3 regions of the Desulfitobacterium elongatum genome follow, and region 1 is predicted to be linked to each of the others. Evidence: predicted binding sites of a transcription regulator. Region 1 holds the regulator's gene; each other region holds the start of a gene.

Evidence for each region. Region 1 encodes LexA, which represses DNA repair genes until DNA is damaged. Its sites were predicted from a motif close to CNAACANNTGTTNG; they were not measured.
Region 2: the regulator LexA is predicted to act here: its motif matches at 2,192-2,205, upstream of recA (recombinase RecA).
Region 3: the regulator LexA is predicted to act here: its motif matches at 4,328-4,341, upstream of ACZ42W_RS18795 (Y-family DNA polymerase).

Annotation. Positions count from the first base shown of each region.
Region 1 covers NZ_AP038772.1:2,249,327-2,256,800, reverse strand. Annotated here, with positions in the region: gene lepB (signal peptidase I) at 1-356, shown strand, start outside; gene ACZ42W_RS10640 (D-alanine--D-alanine ligase) at 430-1,515, shown strand; gene lexA (transcriptional repressor LexA) at 1,585-2,199, opposite strand; gene ACZ42W_RS10630 (LysM peptidoglycan-binding domain-containing protein) at 2,367-2,696, shown strand; gene ACZ42W_RS10625 (M23 family metallopeptidase) at 2,774-3,589, shown strand; gene ACZ42W_RS10620 (D-alanyl-D-alanine carboxypeptidase family protein) at 3,720-4,697, shown strand; gene ACZ42W_RS10615 (hypothetical protein) at 4,741-4,974, shown strand; gene ACZ42W_RS10610 (FMN-binding protein) at 6,434-6,856, opposite strand; gene ACZ42W_RS10605 (FAD-dependent oxidoreductase) at 6,895-7,474, opposite strand, start outside.
Region 2 covers NZ_AP038772.1:3,155,615-3,163,088, reverse strand. Annotated here, with positions in the region: gene ACZ42W_RS14805 (DEAD/DEAH box helicase) at 1-1,054, shown strand, start outside; gene ACZ42W_RS14800 (TerC family protein) at 1,316-2,008, shown strand; gene recA (recombinase RecA) at 2,256-3,296, shown strand; gene ACZ42W_RS14790 (regulatory protein RecX) at 3,298-3,795, shown strand; gene rny (ribonuclease Y) at 4,132-5,703, shown strand; gene ACZ42W_RS14780 (hypothetical protein) at 5,898-6,413, shown strand; gene ACZ42W_RS14775 (TIGR00282 family metallophosphoesterase) at 6,533-7,312, shown strand.
Region 3 covers NZ_AP038772.1:3,965,588-3,973,061, reverse strand. Annotated here, with positions in the region: gene ACZ42W_RS18815 (DeoR/GlpR family DNA-binding transcription regulator) at 1-298, shown strand, start outside; gene ACZ42W_RS18810 (DegT/DnrJ/EryC1/StrS family aminotransferase) at 321-1,442, shown strand; gene ACZ42W_RS18805 (DegT/DnrJ/EryC1/StrS family aminotransferase) at 1,501-2,673, shown strand; gene ACZ42W_RS18800 (hypothetical protein) at 2,680-2,940, opposite strand; gene ACZ42W_RS18795 (Y-family DNA polymerase) at 2,994-4,286, opposite strand; gene ACZ42W_RS18790 (NAD(P)/FAD-dependent oxidoreductase) at 4,544-5,974, shown strand; gene putP (sodium/proline symporter PutP) at 6,111-7,474, opposite strand, start outside.

The DNA of each region.
Region 1 (7,474 bases):
AACACTTTGGTCAGCTTCATTCAGGAGATGTTATTGTCTTTCACCCTCCAGCAAGTGCGCACGCTTCTGACGACTTTATTAAACGACTGATAGGGTTACCAAGAGATACTGTAGAAGTACGCAACCACACAACCTATATTAACGGTCAACCCCTTTATGAACCTTATATTCTTGAACGACCTATAAAAAATGTAGAACCTGTAAAAGTTCCTGAAGGGTCAGTGTTTGTCATGGGGGATAACCGAAATAATAGTGCTGATTCTCGTGAATGGGGTTTCTTACCTATCGAAAATATTTCCGGGAAAACATTATTCCGTTATTGGCCATTTGAACGTTTTGGTGCGCTTGCCCGTTAGGCGGGTGCCTTTTCTTTCTTTTTGCATATACATAAAATGAACTAAAAATGCCGAGGGAGGATGGGTACATATAATGACACGTACAAAAATCATAATTTTATTTGGAGGACAATCTGGAGAGCATGAGGTATCCTTAAATTCAGCTCGCTCTGTTTTAAAAGCCATTGACCGTTACCAATATGATATTCAAACTGTAGGTATTTCCAAAGAAGGACAATGGTTCTGGGGAGTAAATCCTGAAGATTGGCAACAAGATCCAACCCCTCGGGGAATTCAGGTAACTCTGGTGCATGACCCGTCTAATCCACATTTTCTTGCTTTAGACGGTAGCAAGCTTCCAGACGAGGGGAAATTTAATTTGATCTTCCCAGTCCTACATGGGCCCTTTGGTGAAGATGGTACGATACAGGGTTTGTTCGAAATATCGAACATCCCTTATGCAGGCTCTGGAGTATTAGGTTCTGCCTTAGGAATGGATAAAGACCGTATGAAAGCTGTCTTCTCCGAAGCAGAGCTTCCTCAAGCAGCATATCTTACATTACTGAGGACGGATTTTAAATCTGACCCAGAGAAAGTCATAACCAATATTGAACAATCCTTAGGCTATCCCTGCTTCGTCAAACCAGCAAATCTGGGCTCGAGTGTAGGTATATCGAAAGCGCATAATCGAGCCGAACTTCAAAACGCCTTAGAACATGCTTCTCAATACGATCGCAAACTTGTCGTAGAAGAAAATATCAATGGCCGTGAGATCGAAGTCAGTGTACTTGGAAATGACGAAGCAAAAGCAAGTATCCCTGGCGAAATTCTTCCTGCACATGATTTCTATGATTACGATGCAAAATATTTAGATACAGGTTCCCGCCTGCTTATTCCAGCACCCCTTGATCCAGATGTTGTTTGTAAATTACAAGAGATGGCTGTTAGTGCTTTCCATGCGGTTGAAGCCTCTGGCCTTAGTAGAGTAGACTTTTTTGTTACAAAAGACGATCACATCTATATCAATGAGATTAATACACTGCCAGGGTTCACGCAGATATCCATGTATCCGAAACTTTGGGAAGCGAGCGGAATTCCCTACACCGAACTCATCAGTCGCCTCATTTCGCTTGGCTTTGAGCGTTTTGAGGATAATCGTTCCAGGAAAATTTCAAGATAAACGCCTTTAAATAGAAGAGGACTTGCCATTGGCAAGTCCTCTTCTATTTATTATTATCTATTTAGTATTCTAGTGTAATAATCTAAATACACCAATCACTTTCCCTAAAACGGAGACATCTTGGGAGTAAATCGGCTCCATCATTGAGTTTTCAGGTTGTAAGCGTATGAGGGTCTTTTCGCGAAAAAAGCGTTTGACTGTAGCTTCGTCACCAATCAAAGCCACAACGATTTCTCCATTCCTGGCAGTGTTTTGCTGGCGTACCAAAATCAGATCGCCATCCATGATTCCCGCTTCGATCATACTTTCACCCTTGACTCTAAGCATGAACACGCTATCAGAGTTAACTAAATCAACAGGTATAGGGAACGTATCTTCGATATTTTCCTGTGCTAAAATAGGTTGTCCTGCCGTTACCCGACCGATGATGGGTACAGATACCGTCTTTTTCTCGTTCACATCACTCGAGCTATCTAGGATTTCTATAGCACGAGGCTTTGTTGGATCGCGGCGTATGTATCCTTTTTCCTCTAAAGTTTGCAAGTGTCCATGAACCGTTGAACTCGACATCAATCCCACTGCATCACCAATTTCACGAACAGAGGGAGGATACCCCTTTTGACGAATGACACGTTTTATGAATTCTAAAATATCTGTCTGTCTGTGCGTTAAATCCGGATACACACTAGTCCCTCCCCACCATATATTAACTTCATTTTAGCATTAACCTCAAAAAACTGCAAACAAATGTTCGCTTAACTATTGACGAACATCGACTTCCTCACGTATACTGTTCCTAAGAACTTATGTTCGTATATTCATCATTTAAGGGAACGTATAGGAGGGTTAATATGAGTACTTGTTCTTCACTTCGTCAATACCGCAATCGAAAAGCACAAAGACAATTTCTTTCTTCCCTCATTCTTATCCTGCTTTTTCTCTCTAGTTTCGTATGGTTTTATTGGGACTGGCAGCGTGCTAACGACAGAGTAGAGGCATTAATTTTTCAACCCCAAGTGGTACAGACAGGAGATACTCTATGGTCATTAGCTGAAAATGCGAGACTAAAAATAGATACACGTACACTTGTTCTGGAAATCATGGATTATAATCACCTAACTGATGCCACCATTCGCACAGGTCAAGTGATATACACTCCCATTTCGCAAAATAATCCCTAATCCTCTCACTCTGCTTCTAAGGTTTTGATTCTCCCCATAAGTATGCACTGAAGAGGGAAGAGGGGAGATGAGACACGATGATTAAGTCTCTTATAAGGTTAAATAGTCATAAATTATGGCCACTTCAAATTTTAGTTCTTCTTATCGTCGGATTAACCTCATGGAAAGGTATACATAGAGCACCTCCAATTGCACCAGACATTTATCCTTACTTAACAAGCCTTTCCACCGAACTTGTCTTGAAGTGTCAAGTCGAAGGTGAGAAAATCTCTCCAACAGGATGGGCCGATTTACTTGCTCTGAAGAGCAGCCTCCCTGAAGTGCAACACTCTTTCGTTATTAAGCAATTACATTCAGGAATTTCATTCACGAAACTTTCCTGGAAATCCGAAACTATTCAGGTCCAAACGGACAAGATTAAGCTAATCAAAAGACGAAGAGAAATCCTCTTGACCCAACCTTACTTTGAACCTTCCCGTTTTGACTTTCCTGTTCAAGGAAAAACGTGGTACGAAAATACGTTTGGAGCAGATCGTGAAGGGGGAGCAAGGAAACATGAAGGAACGGACTTGTTCGGTCCTGAAGGAACACCCCTAATCAGTGTTTCCTCAGGGCAAATCGAAAAGTTAGGTTGGAATAGACTCGGAGGTGAACGAGTAGGGATCAGGGGAGAGGATGGAAATTATTATTACTATGCTCATCTGCAATCCATTGAATCTGGCTTAAAAGTCGGTCAAAAGATAGAAAAGGGAGCTCGAATTGGGACAATGGGGCATACCGGTGATGCCCTGACTACTCCAGATCACTTACATTTTGGAATCGAGTTGCCAAATGGAGAATGGATTAATCCTTATTCGTTCCTCTATGTTTGGCAGCATCTAAAAGGACTATAAACACTAACTGAAGAAATTCAAAGGTGTCAAATGATATTTATCCACGAAAATTTTTATGACTTGCTCACAAGTATCAAATTCTTTATAATATAATTGTTAACCGAACACTACAATTTTAAGAAGGTATACTATGCGTAGGAAAATTCCTAAAAGAATATGCTTATTCATTTTAGCGATTATCACTTTCGGGATAATCGTTCTTCCATATGTCCCTGGACAAGCTATCGCCTTGCAGGAACAAGTTGGTTCTTCCACCATAAACTCACCTAGTCTCGCTGTATCGGATAAGAAAGGCTCTTCACCAGCTGAAACGTCTAGTTATTTAATGCTAAACGTACGAACAGGAGAGAAGCTGTTAGCTGAAAACGATGAGGTTCAACGCCAACCTGCAAGCACAATAAAACTCCTTACAGGTATAGTAGCTATGGAAAAACTCCATGAAAATGATCTTATTCGGGTAGGAGAAGAGGTTCGGAATACCGAAGGCTCACAGCTTGGTCTCCAGCCTGGAGACCAAATTCTAGTCAAGGATCTCTTAACTGCATTATATGTAGAGAGCGCGAATGATGCTGCAATCGTTTTAGCCGTCTCTGCCTATGGCACTATGGATGACTTTTTAAATGCAATGAACCAATACGCAAGCAAAATAGGTAGCACAAATTCCAAGTTTAGAACCCCAAATGGTTTACCAAATCCTGACCAATTCACGACTGCTCATGACCTTGCACAAATTGCCTTAGCGTTTGTTAAAAAGGAAGAACTCATGAAATATGTCAACATGAAGGAGGCCACTATAGAGTGGACTCGCTCAAGTGGTTCTAAGCAAAAAAAGCTCATAAAGAATACGAATCAGCTTCTTGGAATATACCCAGGGGATATTGGCCTTAAAACAGGAACGACAACTGAGGCAGGTCAATGCCTTGTAACTTATATTACTAGACCTGATGGTGATATTTTATTAGTTTTATTAGGAAGCAAACAACGATATAAGGATACTATTGAATTATTAGACCAAGCGATGGCAAAGATTCGTACTCGTTCAGCGCTAAAAAGTATTACGAGTCATCCAGACTCCCTAGTTACCGCGCCAGGCTTTTTTGCACCTTAGCATGCAATCTAGCCAGAAACATTGAATATTGGAGTGTTTTAATATGAAAACTTATGGTGAACCCTGTATACTTGAGGATCGGCTTTGTACAGAATGTGGAGAGTGCGATCGTTGTGAATTAAGTCCAGAAAAAATCTGCGATAATTGCTGCCAATGCATTGATTCTAAAGCTGAGTATGTAGGTATTGAGATTGATGATATCTTACTTAATACTGAGGAGCCCCAAACTCAGCATCAACTCAGAAAATCATTTCGAATTAAGTCAAAAAATAAATAAGTACAAGAGATGATAGGGATAAAAGATTAACCTTCTAAAACCTAAAAATGATCGATTGAAGTAAGGCGAAGAGAGTGTTAAAAAATTTAATTTTGGGTCCTATAATGAATATTATGTCAAGTTGCTAATTGATACGGGAAAGGGGTATACTATTTACAGCCCAAAAGATTCTGACCATCAAACAAACTTTTGGGTTATAAGTGTCTCTATTTTTTATTCTTTTAGAATTTACTATTAGTAAACATCAGTAATCGTTTCTCTGCGAATTTTTTCAGACATTGTTACTGCTTCAATAGCAACAATGTCGGTCGATGGGTCTGTTCACAATCCCAGCTATAAAACTCAGCCTCTAGTAGCCTCTTTAAGGCTTTCAAATTATGAGACTGGTATGATTCATCCAACAGCAGAATCTTTAACAATAGGATTTATACAAAAGATTCAATATCAGTAATGTTGATTAGAGTTTGACTGCAATTAACCCTTTGTATAACAGAGCCTTTAGAAGCCTCTGTAACTTTTAAATCTATTAGCGAGTATACTTGCAGTTAACCAGCCTTACGAGTTAACTACAGAGGTTTGCGAATACGTTAATTTCGTATTTATGGATTGGGTCTAGTCCTGGAGCATTTTTGTTTCTCATAACCAATTACATTTTAGATTCAATTTTTATAAGCGAAGTGTTACCCCTTTTAGCTAAGTCTCTCTAAGAAACAACTCTGCACTAAATATCGTTTTAGTGCAGAGTTGTTTCTTGTGATCATCCATTAGATTAGATCTTGCGTGTGTTATATACCCTACGTTTTTAGCTAACCTAAAATATTGAATGGATTTACGGTAGACATTAAATTGCTTCTCCCTCTTCCCCATTTGCCATATACATTTAGCTACCTTTCTATTACAGACAATCTAGTCCCACCCCGTTACTTCACTCTAAACTTTACGTCTCTTCTCTTTTCGTTCGGCATAGCTCCCTTTCTCTTCTCTTATGATGACGGAAGGTTCGTAATCCACTGTCAAAATATCCCAGGATGTTTTGTTTAAGGAAATTCGTAGTATATGGAGATTACGAAACTCGATATAATTGGTTTATATGAATATCTTATGACTTCACCATTTTTACCATTTTCCATAGATAACTTTCCTTAGTCTGCTGAGCCATTGTCGTACTTAAACGTTTCTCGTTGGACACAACTACTCCTATTACAATAGCAAAAGAATTACGATTCAATGCTCAAGGTGTACAGAGCCTTTGATATTAGGCGAACACTCGGAGATCGACTGGCGGCCCTGGACCCCATGAAATGGGTTATGAAAACGCGGTTAGACAGCTCTCCCCCGCCAATGAATGTGACTAATTTCTCTGCAAGACCTGTTTTTTTGAGCCCAATGTTTAAATGTTAATTGTAAATATTCATTTAAGGAGGGGAAATTTTCAGAACAAAATGGGACAGGGGAAAACTTATTTTGCTTTTTCTAATGCACTGTTTACAGCGTCGACGATTGCTTTAGATGTTATAGAAGCACCTGATACTGTCTCTACTTTAGTTGATTGTGCTTTTACAATCTCACCTGGCAATGTATCTACTGCCACGCTTCCAACGCCTTCTGTTTCGTTGTGAGAAGTTACCTTAACTTCTGAGATTTTACTACCAGCTACTTTTACGGATACTTTTACTTCTCCATGTATTCCTTGACCAACACCATCATATACACCATCTTTATATGCACTGGCTTTAGTTGCTGTTTCAGTCGATGGTTTAGGTGTTGTATCAGTCGAAGGTTTAGCTGTTGTTTCAGTCGAAGAACCACAGCCTACTGTCGTAAATAATAGTGATAAAAGAGCAATTGATAACACAACTCGCATAAATTTAATATTTTTCATTTTCTTCTCTCCTTAAAACTAAAACTATATGATTCATATTATTTCCCTGCTACGATTTGTCCTGCTAATCTTCCGAATGTAATGCTTCGTCCACTTGCACACCCAATCAGTAATTCAGGATAGTTATCAGTAAAGTATCCACCACTATCATTTCCAGCAGCGTAGAGACCTTCAATGGGCTCTAAATTTGTGTCTAGTACTTGTAGATTTGTGTTGATTCGCAATCCGTCTAATGTGCAAAGGAGTTGACCCCCTAAAAGGCTTGCTCTAAAAGGAGCTTTTTCTAGGGCAATCATACGATAGCTTTCTTTCCCAAAATCTTCGTCGATACCTTTTTTGCAAAGTTCATTATAACGCTTCACTGTTTCTACAAAAGTAGCTCCAGGCAACTTTAGTTTCTGTGCTAACCCTTCTAATGTATCGGACTCAACGATAATTCCAGCGGGTAAATATTGATCCTTGTGCATTGCTTCTGTTGCATTTTCGTCAAAGAGCATCAACTTACTTCCAGATTTGCTGTACTGTAGTCGAGAACAGCCGATAGTATGGAATTGTCTAGTGTGTTCCTTCCAATTTGCATCCCAGATCATGCAGTATCTATCACCGGGTTCAATACTT
Region 2 (7,474 bases), 910 kb from region 1:
AGAACGTCAAGTGATGCTTTTTTCAGCTACGATGCCACTTGAAATTAAGAAGTTAGCTAAGAATTATATGCATGATCCGCAGTCTATCGCGGTTAGTCGTGATGAACTCACCGTTCCTTTGATCGAACAAGTATTTTATGAAACACGCGAAAAGATTAAAGTCGATGCCTTATGCCGCATCATAGACATGGAAGAGATTGGCCAAGCCATTATTTTCTGCCGGACGAAGCGTGGAGTGGATGAACTTGTTGCAGCGATTGAGGCAAGAGGGTATTTTGCAGATGCACTTCATGGAGACTTGAGTCAGCAACAAAGAGACCGCGTCATGAAACGCTTTCGCGATGCGAAGATTGAACTCCTTGTTGCAACAGATGTTGCAGCACGTGGGTTAGATATTGATAATGTAACTCATGTTATCAATTTTGATATTCCACAGGATCCTGAATCCTATGTTCATCGCATCGGGCGTACAGGAAGAGCGGGAAGAAAAGGACAAGCGATTACCCTGATTTCCTCTCGTGAATACCGTCAACTCCGGTTAATTGAGCGATTAATTAAGACCCGGATTCTTCGTAAAGAATTGCCGACGCTTGCAGATGTGAGTGAGCGTCAGGCTGAGAACTTGAAGAGTCAATTGATTAAATTGTTACAGAAGAACCACTTAGGAACTTACCGCTCCATCGTGAGTTCATTGCTTGAAGAGTATGATTCGGTGGATGTGGCTGCCGCAGCCTTAAAATTTGCTGTTGAAGGGGCAGATGAGCGGCTCGAAGAAGACGAGGATCCCTCCTTCGGCAATACAGGAGCGGCTCCAGGAATGGTACGACTTTTTATGAACATTGGACGGTTACAGCAAATTCGTCCTCAGGATATTGTTCGTTGGATTGCGGATGAAAGTGGAATTCCTGGGAATATCATAGGAATGATTAATATTTACGATAATTTTACGTTCGTAGAAGTTCCTGAGCAATTTGCGAACAGAGTCTTGAGTTGTATGCATCAAAACTTTATGAAGGGCCGGAAGGTTAATGTAGAACCGGCTAAAGCAAGGTAAGTTTCTTGCAATAGGCAGCATGTTGCAATAGTGTAACGATATATTGTTACATGAAACAAGAGGATGTTTCGATATGAAACATCCTCTTGCTTTTTTATATTCAAAGAATTCGGCATGATTCTTGCATATGTATTAAATCCGTGAAGGAGGCGATAAGGAACATGATCCTAAGAGGACCTACTATATTCTTGATTTATTGCTCTTGTACATTTTCTTTTAGAAAGCAATCTAATAAAAACGTCAGAGGGGATAGGGATTATAATGGTACTTGATGCAACATTTTGGACTTCATTACTAGAAATAATCGGAATTAACCTACTGCTTAGTGGAGATAATGCAGTCGTTATAGCTTTAGCTACTCTTCGTTTAGAAGGGAAGGAGAAAAAACAAGGTGTTTTCTGGGGTACGTTCGGTGCAGTCGCTTTAAGAATTGCATTAACAGCAGTTGCTGCATCAGTTTTAAAGATTCCATTTGTACAAGCTGTAGGGGGAATACTTCTCGCTTATATTGCAGTTAAGCTCTTGAAAGGCGAAGACTGTGATGAGAACGTTCATGCTGCAGGCAGCTTGAGGGAAGCCATCAAAACGATTATTTTTGCGGATTTGCTCATGAGTTTAGATAATGTCTTAGCTGTGGCAGGAGCTTCTGGAGGAAATATAGTTCTACTGATTTTAGGCTTACTCATCAGCATTCCGATAGTTATCTTTGGCAGTACTGTATTGTCTAATATCATGAAAAAGTATTTTTGGATTGTTTCGGTGGGTGCTGGACTTTTAGGGTACACTGCAGGAGAGATGATTTTGAAAGATTCCTATTTCCACTTCCTTACAAAGATTCACATTCTAGAGTATCTCATTCCTGGGATCTTAGCCATAGGGGTTATTCTTTTAGGGAATTGGCTGAAAAAAAGGCAATGTGCAGTTCAAAAACAAGAGCCGGGAAAAACAGCATAATATAGCCTTATCGCGTTCGGTCGCATGTGCTTCAATTAAGGGATAGATCAAATAACCTATTTTTAGATAATAGGTAAGATAGAATGGCGCTTAAAGGGTTTTCTTAATGAATTGAGAAAACCCTTTTGCTGTATTCTGTAAAAACAATTGACAAGCTGAAGCCGAAAAAAGTATAATTGTTATCGAACAAGTGTTTTGTTCGCTGCGAATTTAAATTAAAAAGTAAGGGTTTTAGGGAGGAAAAAGAATGGCCGGGACTGATAAATTAAAAGCCCTGGATATGGCATTAAGCCAAATCGAAAAGCAATTTGGCAAGGGTTCGATTATGAGAATGGGAGAAGCCTCAGCCAAAATGGCAGTAGAGGTTATTCCTACAGGCTCCTTGGCCATTGATATTGCGCTTGGAGTAGGGGGAGTACCTCGGGGCCGGATGATAGAGATTTATGGGCCGGAGTCTTCAGGTAAAACCACGGTCGCTTTACATATCGTCGCGGAAGCACAAAAGTTAGGTGGAGTTGCAGCATTTATCGATGCGGAGCATGCTCTGGATCCCATCTATGCTAAGGCACTTGGGGTCAATATCGATAATTTATTAGTTTCCCAACCTGATACAGGAGAGCAAGCGATGGAAATCTGCGAAGCCCTAGTGCGGAGCGGTGCAGTCGATGTTGTTGTTATTGACTCTGTTGCAGCTTTAGTTCCAAGAGCTGAGATTGAAGGTGAAATGGGCGATTCCCATGTTGGATTGCAGGCCCGTTTAATGTCACAAGCGCTACGTAAATTGACCGGCGCCATTAGTAAAAGTAAGACGTGTGTTGTCTTCATCAATCAGATTCGTGAAAAGATCGGAGTCATGTTTGGCAATCCCGAGACGACCACCGGCGGGCGTGCCCTGAAATTTTACGCGACCATTCGGATGGATGTTCGTCGTACGGAGACGCTTAAACAAGGTCAAGATATGATTGGAAACCGAACAAAGGTAAAAGTCGTGAAGAATAAGGTAGCCCCACCGTTTAAACAAGCCGAATTTGATATTATGTATGGGGAAGGGATATCTCGCGAAGGTAGTATTGTTGATATAGGTACAGATATGGACATTATTGCAAAATCTGGAGCTTGGTATTCTTACAATGGAGAACGGTTAGGCCAAGGAAGAGAGAATGTAAAAGACTTTCTTAAACAGCATCCAGATATTGCGGCTGAAATCGAAAAACGTATTCGCGCGAATATAAGCGTAACAGCTGTTCCTTCTTCAGACGAACCAGAAACAGTGCAGGAAGAAGAATAGGATGAAAACGGCGTTGGACGCGGCGTTAACTTATTTATCGAGACGACTATATACTCGTTTTGAAATGGTTCAGCGTCTCGGACAGAAAGGCTTCGCATCTGATGAAGTTGAAAAGGCCCTTGAACGATTAGTGGAATGGGGATATCTCAATGACCGGGAATATGCACTTTCCTATTGTCGAAGTAGGCAATCGAGTTACTCGAAGAAACGTATTGAAGTTGAACTCAAGCATAAAGGAATTGAAGATGAACTTGTCTTTGACGTGCTAGAAGAGTCCTATTTACCAAGCCAGGAACAGGCACTATGTAGACAACAAGCTCAGAAGATATGGTCAGAAGAATTGAGACGTTGGGAAAGTTCTTATCAATACAAAAAGAGTTATGCTAAAATTCCTCGTGAGGTTTTCCTCCGACAAAAAGTAGGGCAGAAGCTTCTTCAAAAGGGATATTCACTTGAACTGGTTTATCATAGTATCGATGAAATAGCTGGAAGGGATTAAGCTCTCTTCCTCTTTTTTTATTAATCACCACCAAGCTCTCTACAAGACAAAAAAAGGTTCAGAAATAGCCTAATCAAGGGATAATCTTGACAAATTTTTCAAAAGATATTAAACTCTAAAAAGAAGCCTGTTTCTGTAAATCAAACCTTAAAAGGTTTTCTTATAGATTGCATCGTTGTTAGTATAATATGGAGGGTAACGAACTAGCGCGTGTGGGTTTGTAGGAACCGATAGACATATCATGTCTTATATTAAGGATTTTTTGTAGAGGCTGGCGTATGCCCAGTTTTTTTATTTTTATTCGATTCAATTGGTGATTATTTCAAATAAGTGTAGGTGATTAAGGGAGGTGAGGTCCACTTGGAGGTTACTGGAATCGTTTCAGGAGTTTTAGCTGTTTTATCGCTTGGCATAGGTGGCTTCGTTGGGTGGATCATTCGGAAGAATACGGCCGAAAAAGCGATTGGATCGGCAGAAGAAGAAGCAAAAAGAGTTGTCGAGAATGCACATAGTTCGTCAGAAGCAAAACGTCGTGAAGCTGTTGTAGCTGCTAAAGAAGAAGTTATGCATATTCGTAATGAGGTTGAAAAAGAATCTCGTGAGCGTCGTAATGAGATTCAGCGAATGGAAAGACGGGTCATCCAGAAGGAAGAATCCTTAGATCGGAAAATGGAATCTTTAGAGCGTAAGGAAGAAAATCTTCATCGCAAAGAAGATGAAGTGGAAGTCCTTAAGGAGAATTTGGCTCAGACTGTAGCCAAGGAAAAGCAAGAACTTGAACGTGTGTCCGGATTATCCACTGAGGAAGCCAAACAAATGCTTCTTCATAATGTAGAAGAAGACGTCCGTTACGAGTCAGCAATTATGATTAAAGAAATTGAGACAAGAGCAAAGGAAGAAGCAGATAAAAGGGCTAAGAACATTATTTCCTTAGCTATTCAGAGATGTGCTGCTGATCATGTCGCAGAAACGACAGTCTCTGTTGTCGCCTTGCCGAGTGATGAAATGAAAGGGCGAATTATTGGACGTGAGGGACGAAATATTCGGACCTTAGAGACGTTGACCGGTATTGATTTGATTATTGATGATACTCCGGAAGCCGTTATTTTGTCCGGCTTTGATCCGATACGTAGAGAAGTTGCTCGAGTTGCTTTAGAGAAATTAATAGCAGACGGCCGTATTCATCCGGCGCGGATCGAAGAGATGGTTGAAAAGGCTCAGAAAGAAGTTGAGCAGAGAATACGCGAAGAAGGGGAACAAGCAACCTTCGAGACGGGAGTTCATGGCTTACATCCAGAGCTGATTCGCTTATTAGGTCGGTTAAAGTTCAGGACCAGTTATGGTCAGAATGTATTAAAACACTCCATAGAAGTTTCTCATTTAGCTGGATTGATGGCGGCTGAACTTGGTGTAGATGTTCAACTTGCGAAACGGGCCGGCCTACTTCATGATATTGGTAAAGCTGTCGATCACGATATCGAAGGAACTCATGTGCAAATTGGCGTGGATCTGGCCAAAAGGTACAAAGAATCTGGGGAAGTTATACACGCAATCGAAGCTCATCATGGTGATGTGGAAGCCAAAACGATTGTCGCGGTCCTTGTGGCTGCAGCGGATGCAGTGTCAGCTGCTCGTCCGGGTGCACGACGTGAAACCCTTGAGTCTTATATAAGACGTCTACAGAAGTTAGAGGAAATTGCGGATACTTTTGAGGGTGTCGAGAAATCCTTTGCAATTCAAGCAGGTCGTGAGATTCGAATTATCGTTAAGCCCGATAAGATCGATGATGTCTTAGCTCCAAGAGTTGCTCGTGAAATCAGTAAGCGTATTGAAGATGAGCTAGAGTATCCCGGACAAATTAAGGTCGTTGTCATTCGGGAAACTCGAGCAGTAGATTATGCTAAATAAATTTCTAAGTGTGCTAAAAGACAGGTGATGAATATCGCCTGTCTTTTAGCGTTTCTATGATTTATCCGAGGACTAAACACCACTGGATAAGATTGGTCGAGGCAGTTTTAAATGGGAATAGGTGAGAGCAGGACTTTGCCAAGCCTTGACGAATTAATATAGTATTAGTCGTTTTTAAAGAGAGGAATGACACTATGGGAAGCTTAAACTTCCAGTACAAGGATGGTAGCGATGTGCCGGAAGGGGTTGGGCTTTTGATATCCATTTTGGTGCGCTATCCCGAAGTGTGCTCCGTAAGATATCTAAAACAAGAGCATGCCCTTAAATTTAGATTTTTGCTACAAGTGCCTGAACACGGGGAAAAATTAACGAAGAAGATTCGCGAAGCGTTGGAGGTTTTCCATCGGTTTGAGGGAAATACTATGCAACTTTGTGAGGTAGAACAGAAACCAGAAGATCGATTATCCCTCCTCATGATTACACGGGATGTCGGGAGTATGAGCCAAAGGGAAGTTGGACTTATCGTTGATCTTGTGAAAGCGGAGTGGAGTAAGCAACTTATTTTCGAGGAGGCAGAACTGTCGGAGGATGAATTGATCTTCCAGGAAGAAGTGATTGGCCAAATTCTGCAATCGTTTAGAGAAAGTAGCTTGGATAAGGGATTTATTGCAGTTCGAGAAGAAGGACGGGTCTTAGTCTATAAGAACTAACTTGGGACTGTCCGCTCTCTCTGTCTTAAGAAGTGGATTTTGGGGAAGGTTATATCTTAAGTCTGAAGGGTTATTTCCTTTCTGATGAACGATATAATTGAGAAGGAGATTGTTTTTAGGTGAATATTCTTTTTATCGGAGATATAGTAGGTAACCCTGGTCGGGATGCGATAAAATCCTTACTTAAACCACTGCAGCAGGAATACTCGATTGACTTGACGATAGCTAACGCCGAAAATGCGGCTGGTGGGAAAGGTCTAACGAAAGAAATCGGGGAGGAATTACTCTCCTCTGGCATTGAATTCATGACCATGGGTAATCACGTCTGGGATCAACGGACCATCATGAAGTATATCGAAGAAGAAGCACGCCTGATAAGACCTGCAAACTATCCGAAAGGTGCACCTGGGAAAGGTTACGGGTATGTGAGAAAGAATGGAAAAAAGGTTGGGGTTCTTAATCTTTCAGGTAGGGTGTATCTTCCCGCGTTGGAGGATCCTTTTAGTGGGGCAATTCGTTGGGTTAATGAAATGCGCCAAGAAACCCCTATTATCCTAGTCGATTTTCATGCAGAAGCGACTTCAGAGAAGGTCGCTCTAGGTTGGTTTCTTGATGGAAAAGTCAGTGCAGTCGTAGGGACCCATACCCATATCCAAACGGCGGATGCACGACTTCTTCAACAAGGTACTGCTTATATTACTGATGTCGGTATGACTGGCCCCCGGGACTCTGTTTTAGGTGTCAAGAAAGAGACTATTATCAATCGTTTCCTTACTCAATTGCCGGCTAAGTTTGAGCTCGCTACGGGTGCTTTGCAACTCAATGCTGTTGTTCTTGATATCGACGAGAACACAGGTAAAGCACGAAGTATTACCCCGATACAAAGAGTAAAGGACTAGTTTCTCTTCTTCATTTACACATTATTTCATGAAGGGCAAAGTCTCGTTGATCCAGGCTCTATGGGTAACGAATTTCTGTCACATTTGATTGATAATAATAAAAAAATCTGAAAAGTCATTTTAAAAAAGAGGATTTTTTTTACTTTTCGAGAATACATGTAA
Region 3 (7,474 bases), 1.7 Mb from region 1:
TGAATTTATAAGAACGTTAAGGATAGATACGGCTTTTTTGACGGGGGGAGGAATTTCTGCGAAACATGGACTGAGTAGTTCAACCCCGGAAGGTGCTATTTTCCAAAGAACGGTAGCGGAAGTTTCGCGTCAAACAATATGCCTTGCGAACTTTGATAAGGTAGGGACAGAATTTTTTTCAAAAACGATTGATTTGGAAGATTTGGATGTTCTCATTACAGATTGGGAAGCACCAGATGAAGAAATTGAGAAAATCCAACAGTTGGGTGTTAAAGTCTTAATCGCAAAAGAAAATTAATGAGAAAGAAGGTTGGATGATTATGAGAGTCAATTTTTATGAGTCACAAAGAGAGTACCTTGAGAAAAAGGATGAATTCAATCGTGCGATTCAGTCCGTTCTCGAAAAGGGGAATTTTATCCTTGGTGAACAAGTCGCTCAACTTGAGAACGAAATCAAAGAGTATTGCCAGGCGAAATATGCAGTTGGAGTAGCATCTGGAACGGATGCACTGACCATAGCGGCAGATATTCTCGGGTTTAAGGACGGAAAAGAGGTTATAACTTCCCCATTTACGTTTCTGGCCTCAGCCTCGTGTATCACAAAGCATAAAGGACGTCCTGTTTTCGTGGATATTGATGAAGAGACCTTCGCTATTGATGTGAATAAGATCGAGGAAAAGATAAACAAAAATACAATCGGAATCCTTCCTATACACTTGTTCAATCAGATGGCAGATATGGATAGAATCATGGATATTGCAGCTGAGCATCAACTCAGGGTGTTAGAAGACGCGGCTGAAGCCTTTGGTATGAGATGGAAGGGTAAGGGAAGCCAATATAAACATTCAGGAACGATCGGTGACTTTGGAGTATTTTCGTTTTTCCCGACCAAAACTCTCGGGGGTTATGGTGATGGGGGAATGATAATTACGAATAACGAAGAACTTGCTCAAAAAGCGAAACAGTATAGGGTACATGGTGCTTCAAAGAAATACTTTTATGATAATGTCGGGTATAATTCGCGTTTGGATACCCTCCAGGCGGCGGTATTATTAGTCAAATTGAAGTATATTGATGATGCAATAAGTAAGAGAGAAAAGATTGCCAAGCAGTATATGGAAAGCTTAAGTGACTGTAAAAATATAAGGTTTCCTAAAGTTAGAGGAGAGCAGAAGTCAGTCTACTATGTGTTTAACCTATTGGTTGAGAATAGGGATGAACTAGCAGCGTATTTAGCTAAGAACGAAATAGGATATAGTATTTATTATCCTCGTCCGCTTCATGTACAGGCGTGTTTTGAGGATTTAGGATATAAAAAAGGGGACTTCCCGATTGCTGAAAGGGTAGCAAGTGAGATCATTGCGCTTCCAATCTATCCTGAAATGAGGACATATGAAGTCGAGTATATATGTGAAACGATTAAGTCATTTTACCTTAGCTAACCGTCACTGTAAAAAAGCATCTGGTTGCTGATTTTTTTAAAATGGGAGGAGCTTGATGATGATTAAGAAAATACCCTTTTCACCACCTGATATTACTGAGGAAGAGATTGCTGCCGTTTCAGAAGTTCTGAGGTCTGGATGGATTACATCAGGGCCTACTACTGCCCGATTTGAGCAAGAGTTAGCAGATTACAGTGACACTCAGCATGCCGTTGCTTTAAATAGTGCAACGGCAGGTATGGAACTCATTTTAAAGGTCTTGGGTATTGGTGAAGGTGATGAAGTCATAACGACGCCTTACACCTATGCCTCAACCTCAAATGTAATTGTTCATCGCGGAATAAGACCAACGTTCGTGGATGTTAAAAAAGATAGTTTTTTAATTGATGAGCAAAAAATTTATGAAGCAATTACTCCGAAAACGAAAGCGATTATGTCAGTTGACATAGCGGGAGTGCCTGTTGATTATGATGCTATAAGGAAAGTCCTAAAGGCAAAAGATCGTGAAGATATTACCCTGATTTCTGATTCCGCACACTCTTTTGGAGCGACGTATAAGGGGCAGAAGGTTGGAGGACAGATGGATTTTCATGTCTTCTCTTTTCATGCCATAAAGAATCTGACGACGGCAGAAGGAGGAGCAATAACTTATAACGACAATCGTTTTCATGGCAAGGAAGACTTATATAAGGAATTTAAATATACTTCCTTACAAGGCCAAACTAAGGATGCCTTTTCAAAAATGCAAGCGGGAGCTTGGGAATATGATATCTTAACCGATGGTTTCAAATGTAATATGACCGATATTATGGCAGCAATCGGACGTGTTCAACTTCGACGGTATGACGAGATGTTAAGAAAAAGAGCGGAACTCCATGAGGTGTACAGTACCATTCTTGGTACGAAAGAATGGGCGATACTTCCTTTTGAAAAAGATGATGAAATAGAAACAAACTATCATTTATATACATTAAGACTGAAGGGCTTTACTGAAGAACGAAGGAACCGTGTAATACAAAGGATGGGCGAAAAAGAGATCGCCACGAATGTGCATTTCAAGCCACTACCCATGTTTACGCTGTATAGGAACCTTGGTTATAGACTCGAAGATTATCCCAATGCGCATGCTCAGTATGCCAATGAGATTACATTGCCGCTTTATTCGAAGCTGTCCGTCGATGATGCGGAATATGTGGCAAAAGAGCTTATTGAGTGTATCGAAAGGGTTTAGAGGAAATTAAATTTTAAATAAAAACCATTTGCACGTATTTAACTCATATTTTAACTCGAAGACTTTAAGAAGTCCGTTGATGATGCTCTGGCAGCGGAAAATGATCATACGATTCCCAGCGAGCTTTTCCTCGGTTTTTAAGAGAATCTTGTCAATGGTAATGATAACGGGAACGCCTTCAAAGGTCGCTTTATATTTAACCGGCCGAGGAATTCCGCCTTCGCTAAAACGAGCGACCATCTCAATGGGTTGCATAATAATCTTCACTTTGAACATTCCCCCCTTTAAGCTATTGGCTATATTCGTCTAAAAGTGAATTCTTAAAGCAAACTCGTCATCATAGGATATTCCTCTTCCGCGACGACTCCCCCTGTCATAGATTTCAATCCGGACTGGAGATAGGAAGAGCGTATGATGGCGCTTGAGCCAAATCGTTCCCGGATCGTATCAACTGCCCGATCCACTTTTCGTTCTTTCTCATAATCTTTTTCAAATAGGGAAAGCTGAACGAAGTCATTTTGGCAAAACTCTGAAACGCGAGCTCCGATGTGCCTTAGAGGTTGACCTCTCCATAATTCGTCAAAGAGTTGACAAGCGACTTCCCAGATTTCATTCGTACAGTCGGTAGCGTGGGAAATTTTTCGCTGATGGGAGTAGGAGAGAAACTCATTTGTCCGAAAGGAAATCGCTACAAGTTGGGCAGAATATTGCCCCTGTCTTAAGCGGGTGGCTACGGTTTCGATGAGAGAGAGCAGGACGAGTTGAGCCTCTTTGCGATCTTCAACATCGAAGGGCAAGGTTGTAGAGTTTCCCATGCCTTTAACTTGAATACTTCCACCCGGTTTGACGGGAGAATGTTCGATTCCGTGGGCGTAGTTCCAGATGAGACTACCGTGGCTTTTTAGGCTCATCCTTAAAAGTTTAGGATCTGTTTGAGCCAGTTCGCCAATCGTTTTAATATTTCGGGACAGGAGTTTTCGAGAGGTTGCCCTTCCCACCATAAAGAGTTCTTCGATAGGTAAAGGCCACATTTTCGTGGGAATCTCCTCGGGAAATAGGGTGTGGACCTTATCGGGTTTTTCGAGTTCAGAAGCCATTTTGGCGAGAAGCTTATTTGACGAAATCCCGATATTTACAGTGAAGCCAAGCTCGCCTCTAATTCGGTTCTTAATCTTATAAGCAGTTTCTAAGGGATCTCCAAAGAGCTGGTCCATAGAGGTAAAGTCCAGGAAGTATTCATCGACGGAGAACTGCTGAATTAAGGGGGAATACTCTTTTAAGATAGCTCCTAATGCTTGGCTACATTGGCGAAACAGAAGATAATTTGGCTTGGCAATGACTAGGTTAGGACATTTTGAGGTTGCAGAGAACAAAGTTTCGCCTGTTTGAATATTGTACTTCTTAGCTGGAATAGACTTAGCGAGGACGATACCATGTCGGGTTAAGGGGTCTCCCCCCACCACGGAAGGAATCGTTCTTAGGTCCAAGGAATCTCCGTGCTGTAGACGGTGGACGGCTTCCCAGGAGAGGTAAGCGGAATTTACATCGATATGGAATATAGTGCGTGCCCCCAACTTAATCACCGCCATGGAAGATTGATTTAGAAATAGCATGGGTGAAGTTCTCTTGTGTTCGTATTATTTTATATTATATGCGAATATACGTTCTTTATCAATGGAAACGCATATTCTAAAATAAGGTATTTTGTTCTTAGCATTGTCGAATGCCTTTGAACACGGGATAAAGAGGCATAATCCAAACGAAAAAGGTATTTTTTTAGAGAATGTTCGGAAATGCTATTGAAATAATCTCGAACTTAGGGTATAGTTTAGTCGTTTGTGGTGTGGTTTTTTAGAAGGAGGTTGAAACCTTGAAAAAATATGATGTTATAGTGGTCGGTGCAGGGCCGGCTGGTATTTATACCTGTTATGAATTAGTGTCAAAAGCGCCTCAATTATCGGTTCTTTTGATCGATAAAGGGCGTGACATTTATAAACGAAGTTGTCCTATTCTCAAAAAGACGCTTTCCAAATGCCCCCCTCCGAATAAGCAAAGAGAGTTTGCAAGTTGTAATCCCGCCTGTTCCATCACTAATGGTTTTGGTGGTGCCGGAGCGTATTCAGATGGAAAGTTTAATATTACAACAGAGTTTGGGGGATGGATGACAGAATATCTGCCACCTTCTGAAGTCTTGAATCTGATCAAGTATGTTGACGATATTAACTTAAGGCATGGAGCAACCCCGGTTTTAACTAATCCGAATACTCCCGCAGTAAAGGATATTGAAAAAAGAGGCCTAGGTGCAGGTCTGAAGCTGCTTAGAGCTCAGGTTCGCCATCTCGGGACGGAGCAAAATCTTGAAATCCTCAAGGACATCTTTGAGTTTCTTAAGGATAAAGTAGATATGGTTTACGAATCAGAAGTCGCAGATATCATAGCCAATGAAGAGGAAGGAAAACTTCGAGTTAGTGGGATTCGGACCAGTAAGGATCAGGAGTATTACGCGCCCAAGGTTGTCGTAGTTCCTGGTCGGGATGGTTCAGAATGGTTCCGCGATGTCCTAAAGAAATATAAGCTCGAAATGACAAGTAACCAGGTTGATGTAGGAGTTCGTGTGGAGACACTCGATACGATTATGGAAGATATTAATGAGAATTTATATGAAGGTAAATTCCTCTTTCGGACCTCTGTCGGAACGACTGTAAGAAGCTTCTGCAGTAATCCTTCTGGGCATGTCGTCATTGAGAATCATACCGGAGTAATGCTCGCTAATGGTCATGCTTATAATGATAAGAACTTGGGAAGTAACAATACCAACTTTGCTTTGCTGGTTTCTCATAACTTCTCTTATCCGTTCAATAAACCAACAGAATATGCGAAAGCGATTTCCCGACTTGCGAACGACTTATCGAATGGGAGTGTCTTGGTTCAAACGTTCGGGGATATTCTGAAGGGTCGCCGTTCCACGGAAAAGCGCGTCAGTGAAAGCTTTGTTGAACCGACCTTAAAAGAAGCGGTTCCTGGTAACTTAGGGCTGGTTCTTCCTTACTCTACCATGAAGAGCATCATTGAAATGATGGAAGCTCTGGATAAGGTTACCCCGGGTATTGCTTCGGAGCATACGTTGCTCTATGGTGTGGAAGCAAAATTCTATTCTTCACGTCCAAAACTCAAAAATAATTTCGAAACGGAGATTGAAGGACTCTACGCAGGTGGAGATGGAGCAGGGGTAACTCGCGGTCTAGCTCAAGCCGAAGCTTGTGGGATAGTCATTGCTCGGGATATTATTGGGGAAGTTTGATATGATGTAAACTAAATAAAGTTGCTGAGAACAAAAGGAGGCATCCCTATGATAAGGATGCCTCCTGATTTTATATAGAGTAATTATGAAAAGCTACTCGCCCCAAAGCGCCTATGCTGAGGAGCTACATGAAATTCTAGTTTGATTTCGTCTCCGCTTCAGACTTATCGAACTCAGCTTGAATCGCTTGAGAAGGTACAGCTGTCATAAGGCTAACAACAACAATGGCTAGAAGACCCATGGTAAAGCCAGGAATCATCTCATAGATGGATTTCAGAGCGGGGAATTGAGTCCAAAGGATAACGGTACCCGCTCCTGCGATCATCCCAGCAAGAGCTCCCCATTTCGTCATTCGCTTCCAATACAAGCTTAAAAGGATAACGGGTCCAAAGGAAGAACCAAATCCAGCCCAGGCATATCCTACGAGATTTAGAATGGTATCATTCTGACTCCAAGCCAGGTAGGTAGCGGCGAGTGCTACGAGAAGCACGCAGAGTCGACTGATAAAAACGAGTTCTTTATCTGAAGCCGAGCGACGAAGGAGAATTCGGTATAAGTCCTCGGTTAAGGAGCTTGAGGTTACGAGAAGCTGGGAGGAAATGGTGCTCATGATTGCAGCGAGAATCGCCGAGATGAGGAATCCAGTGATGATCGGATGGAATAGAATTTTTCCTAGTTCGATAAACACAGTTTCAGGGTTGGGTAGACTAAGCCCGTGGGTAGAGAAATAAGCAATCCCAATGAGGCCGGTAAACATAGCACCAACTTCTGAGAAAACCATCCAGCTCATTCCTATTTTACGTGACTTTTTGATCTCCTCGACTGAGGATATCGCCATAAAACGTACTATGATATGAGGTTGACCAAAGTACCCTAATCCCCAGGCGAAAAGAGAAATCATACCAATAAAACTAGTGCCTTTAAAAACATCTAAGAGCGCAGGATTAATGGATTGAATATGGCTGAAAGAAGCCCCTAATCCACCGCTGTTCATAATCGTAACGATCGGTACTAGGATAAGTGCAAGAACCATAATGAGTCCTTGGACGAAGTCCGTAAGGCTTACTGCTAAGAATCCTCCGAATAGAGTATAGGTAACAATTACAGTAAGAATTAACCAAAGGCCTGTATGGTATTCCATCCCGAACGTTGTATTAAAGAGGACTGCTCCAGATACCAAACCGGAGGAGACATAAAATGTAAAGAAAATAATAATGACAAGAGCGGAAACTAACCGGAGGATATTGGACTTATCGTGAAACCGATGACCGAGGAACGAAGGAATCGTAATGGAATCATTAGCAATGAAGGTATAGGAGCGTAGGCGAGGTGCCACATAGAGCCAGTTTGCATAAGCGCCTAGAGTAAGTCCAGCAATAATCCATCCAGCACTTAACCCTTGAGTAAACATGGCTCCAGGAAGTCCCATCATAAGCCAACCGCTCATGTCGGAGGCGCCTGCGCTTAGAGCTGTGACTGCGGGGCCAAGGGTTCGACCTC